3 regions of the Alteromonas sp. ABH2_165 genome follow, and region 3 is predicted to be linked to each of the others. Evidence: predicted binding sites of a transcription regulator. Region 3 holds the regulator's gene; each other region holds the start of a gene.
What was found. Region 3 encodes ArgR, which controls arginine synthesis, uptake and breakdown. Its sites were predicted from a motif close to ANTGAATANNTATTCANT; they were not measured.

Region 1 (2,280 bases), on a different contig from region 3:
CATGGTCTGGTTGTTCTGATACGCAGGCGGAACCAGCAGGCGCATAGCACGGAATAAATCCATACCACCGGCCAGGAACAGTTCCAGCATGTTATCCAGTGAAGACGAGTCAGAACCTTCTGTATTAACATAAGGCGCGGCGTCTTTCAGATCAGGAATTAACGGCGTAGAAAATTTACCGGTACGGGCCATCGCCCAGTCGCGGTTACCTTTAATGGTATTAATTTCACCGTTATGTGCCAGGAAGCGGAAAGGCTGAGCCAGAGGCCACTTAGGCAGCGTATTGGTAGAAAAGCGCTGGTGGAAAACACAGATAGCACTTTTTAAGCGCTCATCGGCGAGATCTGCATAGAAGGCAGGCAGATCTTTAGGCATAACCAGGCCTTTATAAATCGTTACCAATCCTGACAGACAGGCAACATAGAAATCTTTGTCTTCTTCAAGACGTTTTTCGGCACGGCGGCGAACCATAAACAGACGACGCTCTACGTCGCGTTTACGCCATCCCGCAGGGGCGTTCACGAAAACCTGTTCGATTTGTGGTACACCGGTTAATGCCAGTTCACCCAGAATATCGTGATTTACCGGCACTTTACGCCAGCCAACAACGGTCAGGGTTTCTTTTTCCAGTTCCTCGTTGAGTACTTCTCTGGCAGCTTGTGCCAGCTCGTCATCCTGACTCAGAAAGATCATGCCTACTGCATATTTCTTACTCAGCTTCCAGCCGTTCTCATCGGCAATGGCCTTAAAAAAGGCATCTGGCTTTTGTAGCAGCAATCCACAGCCGTCACCGGTAACACCATCAGCGGCAATACCACCACGGTGCTGCATTCTGTCCAGGCCCTGGATAGCAGTCGTCACCAGTTCATGGCTGGCTTCCCCGTGAGTGTGGGCAATAAGACCAAAGCCACAGTTATCCCGGGAATCATTGGGATTATATAAACTCATCTTAAAACTCCTTCAACCTTCGACTGGACAAGGCATGTGTCGGATCGTCACCCGAGAAGGGCACGCATCTCAACAATATCGTGTAGACGTTAAATCAGAGCAGGAATAAACCATACTCCAAGCGTCTGTTTATGTCGTTAATTATTATTAGTAGGACGCCAGTCGTTATCCGCATTTTTATGCACTATTGCTTAGCGGGCCGTACAAAATACATACATTAGAATATAAAATCAAATGATAAAAATGACATGACGGCATCAATTTTACTTTTATTTAATAAAGCTGTTTTTTATCAGTTGCTTACGGTTTTAATTGGCCTGTTTGAATTTTGAGCTCGGCGCTCAAAAATCTACCGCTTTAGTACGTTTATACTAAAGTTTAACCCTGTCTACAGCTTTAAAATTGAATATTCATTCAGTTAATGTGGTTAATTATATGATTTTATCCGGTGTGGCTGAATGAATATCGTTTTGACGGATTTCTGAGGCTTCCGCACAAAAGTTGTATTTGTTTATTTAATATACGCGCCTGACGAGCGTTACGCAAAGTCAGCCGACGAATGTCCTCAAGTTGCTTCCTTTATATAGATGTGTCCTTCGATGATTATTTATTGGCTAACAGAAAGTGCAACGCACAATTATGCACTCATAATTATGACACCTGTGGGTTTTACCTGCTGAAAGTGATATAAGTGCTTCAGGTTATAGTTTTAGTTATTTGTAGTACGGTTGCTATGCATCAAGACTCACCAAATGATTCCTGGGCGATAAAGTTCGCTCAATTCATCAAACGTTTTGGCACGCTGAAGCTCAGCATGCTTTTTGTTGTGGTTACGCTGGTATTCACGTTGGGCGGTTCATACGTGATCCGTGTGGCGATGGGGAACGAGGTTCAGCCTGACGATTTTATTATCGCAGTAGTGCTGACCATGATGTCCGCCCCTTGGGTGCTTTACTTTCTTAGTGAGCTGGTAAAACAGTTAGAAACGTCTCGGGTTAATCTGAAAGAAGTGGTTAGCCAACTTGAGCGTCTACGCGAAGAAGATGTGTTTCTGAATCGAGAGTTGCAAAGCAACATTCGACAGCTCAATCATGAAATGGAACAGCGACGTAAAGCCCAGGATGATCGCGAAGCGGTATTCAAAGATCTCGAACGGGAAATTGAAGAAAAGTCGCATTCTGAGCAGCAAGCCAGGCATTTATCTACCTTATTACGCTCCATCATCGATGCGTCGCCAGACCTTATTTACTACCGTAATGAAGAAGGGCGCTTCGCTGGCTGTAACCGGATTGCAGAAATGCTTACCGGGAAAACGGAAGCGCAGTTAGTTGG
Region 2 (2,280 bases), 220 kb from region 3:
ACCTGCTAATCGACGCTGCTCGTGTATCTGAAATGATGGGCCGCAGAAGTCCGGGTGAGGTTGCCTTTGCCCAGTCGGAACAGGGTGATGCCAGACGACAGCTACTGCATGTTGAAAAAGTTGCCATTGAGAATAAGCAACTACAGCAAAAAACCGAAGCCAGCCTTATTGACCGCGTAAATGCAGAAGTACACCAGCACGTTTTTGATCTTATTCGCGGCGAAATTGAAGACGCAGAAACTGTACTCTCATCGGTTCTCGGTTTAAGTGAAGATGTGGCACCTTTGCTGGATGTGCTCTCGGTTCGCGCAACATCCATAACCCGTATCGAGTCACACGCCAGTGCATTACCTTGGCTTTACGATGACTTAATGGCTATCGTTAACACGCCTAAATTCAGACGTAAGGATTCCCGAGGAAAAATCATTCCTGTGGAAACCATGCGCACCGCATTGAGTTTTATCGGCATTGAAAACCTCAGATTGTTGATACCGGTATCGGTACTAAAACGAGCACTGCCTAAAATCACCGATCCTTACCCGGAAATTAAAACCCGGCTTTTAAAGTATGGCGAAGCCATTGGTTTATCCATGCGGGCGTTAGCTGACGATTACGGCGTGTCGCCGCACGAAGCTTTTACCATCGGTATCTTTTCCCAACTCGGGCGCAGCACTATTGCTCGGCTTTATTTCAAAGCCTTTGAGCAGGCAAAACTTTCACTGCTCAGAGAAGCTGAAATCGCCAGAAACGCACCACTGCACACCGCGATGCAGAAGGCGCAACCGTCGGCCAATTATCTTATTGCAATGCAAGAAGAACTCGCCCCAGCATTAACGGCTAAGCTCACCACAGCCATGGGTTTTAAGCGATTACGAATCGCACTGCCATTTACTGAAATTGCCGAACAAGATAAACACCCACATGACGTGACTGAACTGCTGAAAAAAGCCCAGGCTTACGCCTCTATCCGCATGTTACATCAGGGCAAATTCCTTGAGAAAAGTGAAATTCCGCTGGCACTGCACAAAACAGGTTTTGTTCGCAGCGAACGAGATGTTTTGAAGGTGACTGAGCTGTTCCAGCTTCCTCTCATCGATGATGATAAGATTTGATAGTGCCTTTTTAGTCCAAATCTGCGCACTTTTTAGACAAAAGCGTTCCAGCATATAAAGTTTTTTAGTGGATATTCATTCAAGCCAGTGCGTATCCACAACCTATACTAAGCTCACCACGGCCGGTTTCTGTTAGCTTGTTAACAAATTGCATCTCTTTCTGCTTAGCCTCTGCATGCTTATGCACTTTTTATGCAAAATGAGCTAAACCCCTCTAAAAATAAGGCCTTGAGCGGAACCCGCCGAGGTTACAAAGCGTCTTATTAGTGGCATACTGATAAGCTAATTCGTACTTTTCGCATCCAGAACTGATTCGCATACAAGCTTGTTTGCACCGCGGATGCCCGATAAAAGAGGTAACTGTAATGAACGTAACTCGCGCAACCTTCGACGAGGTCATGGTCCCTAACTACAACCCAGCCAACATGGTGCCGGTACGTGGTGAAGGCTCCCGCGTGTGGGATCAGGAAGGCAATGAATACATCGATTTCGCAGGCGGAATTGCGGTAAATGTACTGGGCCACTGTCACCCTGCTCTTGTCGGTGCATTAACAGAACAGGGCAACAAACTCTGGCACTTGTCTAACGTTTTCACTAACGAACCCGCATTACGTTTGGCGAAGAAACTTACCGACGCTACATTTGCAGAGCGCGTTTATTTCGCGAACTCAGGCGCCGAATCTAACGAAGCGGCACTGAAACTGGCTCGCCGTTATGCGTTGGAAAAATTTGGTGAAGATAAGAACGAAATCATTGCGTTTAACCAAGGCTTCCACGGCCGTACGTTCTTTACCGTAACAGTTGGTGGTCAGGCAGCGTATTCGGATGGATTTGGTCCTAAGCCAGGCGCGGTTCTGCACTGTGACTACAACGATCTGGAAGCGTTTGAAAAACTGATTTCTGAAAAAACCTGTGCAGTGATGATGGAGCCATTACAGGGCGAAGGCGGCATCATCTCTCCTGATGCAGACTTCGTTAAAGGCGTACGTGAATTGTGTGACAAGCACAATGCACTGCTGATTTTTGACGAAGTACAGTCGGGTGTAGGCCGTACAGGTCAGCTTTACGCTTACATGGGTCTGAATGTAACCCCTGATATTCTCACTACGGCGAAATCGCTAGGTGGCGGCTTCCCTATTGGCGCTATGCTGACAACGGCTGAAATTGC
Region 3 (2,280 bases):
ACCTTCCAGCATGTCGTCTTTCGCTTTTTGTTCGAAAGCGCTCAGCTCGCCGTAAGGCAGGATTTCTTCAACACCGTTTGCACCTAAACGTACAGGGTGTGAGAAGAATGCTGCGTCGTCGCTGTCGTCAGTTTGAACGTAGGTGTATTCAACCACGTTTTCGCCTTGCATAGCAGCAACCAGAGACAGACAGAAGCGTGCTGCAGCCTGACCCATAGACAGAGTCGCAGAACCGCCGCCAGCTTTGGCTTCAACAACCTCAGTACCCGCATTCTGGATACGAGTAGTCAGGCTAGCAACTTCTTCATCAGTGAAAGAAACACCTTCAACCTGGCTCAGCAGAGGCAGGATAGTAGTACCAGAGTGACCACCGATTACAGGAACGTGTACGCTTGATACGTCCAGGCCTTTCAGTTCAGCAACAAAAGTTTCTGCACGGATCACGTCCAGAGTAGTAACACCGAACAGTTTGTTCTTGTCGTAAACGCCTTTTGCTTTCAGCGTTTCAGCAGCGATAGCAACAGTGGTGTTTACTGGGTTAGTAATAATACCAACACAAGCAGAAGGACAGTGATCAGCAACGCCTTCGATCAGGTTCTTAACGATACCAGCATTAATGTTGAACAGGTCAGAACGGTCCATACCAGGCTTACGAGGAACACCAGCTGGAATAAGAACAACGTCACAACCGCTAAGCGCATCGCCCAGATCATCTTTACCATGACCGGTAACTTTCACCGCGGTGGGGATGTGGCTCAGGTCAACAGCAACACCAGGAACAACTGGCGCAACGTCATATAACGCTAATTCAGAACCTGCTGGCAATTGTGTTTTCAACAACAATGACAGCGCTTGACCAATACCACCGGCAGCACCTAACACGGCTACTTTCATACCATTTCTCCTATGGAATAGTTACTCGTCAAAAAAACGGAGCGTCACAGTAAATCAACGCGCGTAAAAACTCAATCACCCAATGGTCTTATGCATGCATATTGGGTATAAGCGGCAAGATTATGCATGATTTTGAATGAATATGCACAAATATTGCTTAAATGGAAAGACTACGGCACAATAATAGCGGTTTGTACCCTTAAACACCAAATATGACAGGTAAATATGGCTAATATAAAACAAGAAAAGATGATCAAAGCCTTCAAAGAAATTCTCAAAGACGAAAGTTTCGGCTCTCAAGGAGAAATCGTTGAAGCCCTGAAATCACAGGGTTTTGATAACATCAGCCAATCGAAAGTGTCACGTATGCTGAGTAAGTTTGGCGCGGTAAGAACGCGAAATGCCCGTGGTGATATGGTGTATTGTTTACCACCCGAACTTGGCATGCCTACAGCGAAAAGCCCGCTAAAACAGCTCGTGCTCGATATTGTACACAATAACGTGATGGTCATCATTCGAACCAGCCCGGGAGCGGCTCAGCTTATCGCAAGACTGCTGGACTCACTCAGCCAGAAAGACGGCGTGCTGGGCACCATTGCTGGTGACGACACCATTTTCATCGCGCCAGCCGATGTTACCCAAATTGAAGATCTCAGACAGCGAGTAGAAAACCTGTTCGATAACGTTTGATGAGCTTCACTACGTTAGCGTAATGACAAAAAGCACCATCTCCGGTGCTTTTTTGTTGCCCACTACTTCTTATTCGTGAAGACGCTAGGCATTTATTAGATTCATCCTATTTTTTTGACATTTTATCTGCTGCAAAACCGACGTTAACCCAGCCTTAACCCACCTTGTCGATACACTCGGCTCCATCAGACTGACGAAACCCCAAGATGTCGTCGGTCCCGGATTTAGACAAGGAACCTGCCATGAAAATCGCCGCAACACTCTGTGTTATAACCAGCTTGCTTACCCTTTCAGCTTGTAGTGACACCACACAAAGTCAACGTTCTGCGCCCCGCGCCACCGCCGTTAGCGCAATTACGATAGCCGCACAAACATTCCCAATTACCCGCACGCTGCAAGGTCGGGTTGTTGCACAACAAACCGCTCAGATTAGGCCACAGGTGGGCGGAGTACTCGAACAGCGTTTGTTTGAAGAAGGCAGTTTTGTAGAAAAAGGACAACTACTCTATCAGATTGACGATTCGACCTATCGCGCCAGCGTGAACGAAGCAAAAGCAGACTTGGTAAGCGCCAAAGCGTCTGTGGAGTCAACCCGGCTTATTGATGAGCGCTACCAGAACTTATTAAAAATAGAAGGCATTTCCCAACAGGATGCCGATAACGCCCATGCGGACTATCTGGTCGCGCAGGCCTCAC

Region 1: a site for ArgR is predicted at 1,117-1,134, ahead of gltB (glutamate synthase large subunit). Genes of this name have one in related genera too.
Region 2: a site for ArgR is predicted at 1,283-1,300, ahead of ACXAFQ_RS12185 (aspartate aminotransferase family protein). Genes of this name have one in related genera too.

Annotation. Positions count from the first base shown of each region.
Region 1 covers NZ_JBSWWF010000004.1:199,209-201,488, forward strand. Annotated here, with positions in the region: gene gltB (glutamate synthase large subunit) at 1-948, opposite strand, end outside; gene arcB (aerobic respiration two-component sensor histidine kinase ArcB) at 1,682-2,280, shown strand, end outside.
Region 2 covers NZ_JBSWWF010000005.1:329,541-331,820, forward strand. Annotated here, with positions in the region: gene ACXAFQ_RS12180 (HDOD domain-containing protein) at 1-1,112, shown strand, start outside; gene ACXAFQ_RS12185 (aspartate aminotransferase family protein) at 1,478-2,280, shown strand, end outside.
Region 3 covers NZ_JBSWWF010000005.1:113,662-115,941, forward strand. Annotated here, with positions in the region: gene mdh (malate dehydrogenase) at 1-894, opposite strand, end outside; gene argR (transcriptional regulator ArgR) at 1,120-1,584, shown strand; gene ACXAFQ_RS11220 (efflux RND transporter periplasmic adaptor subunit) at 1,827-2,280, shown strand, end outside.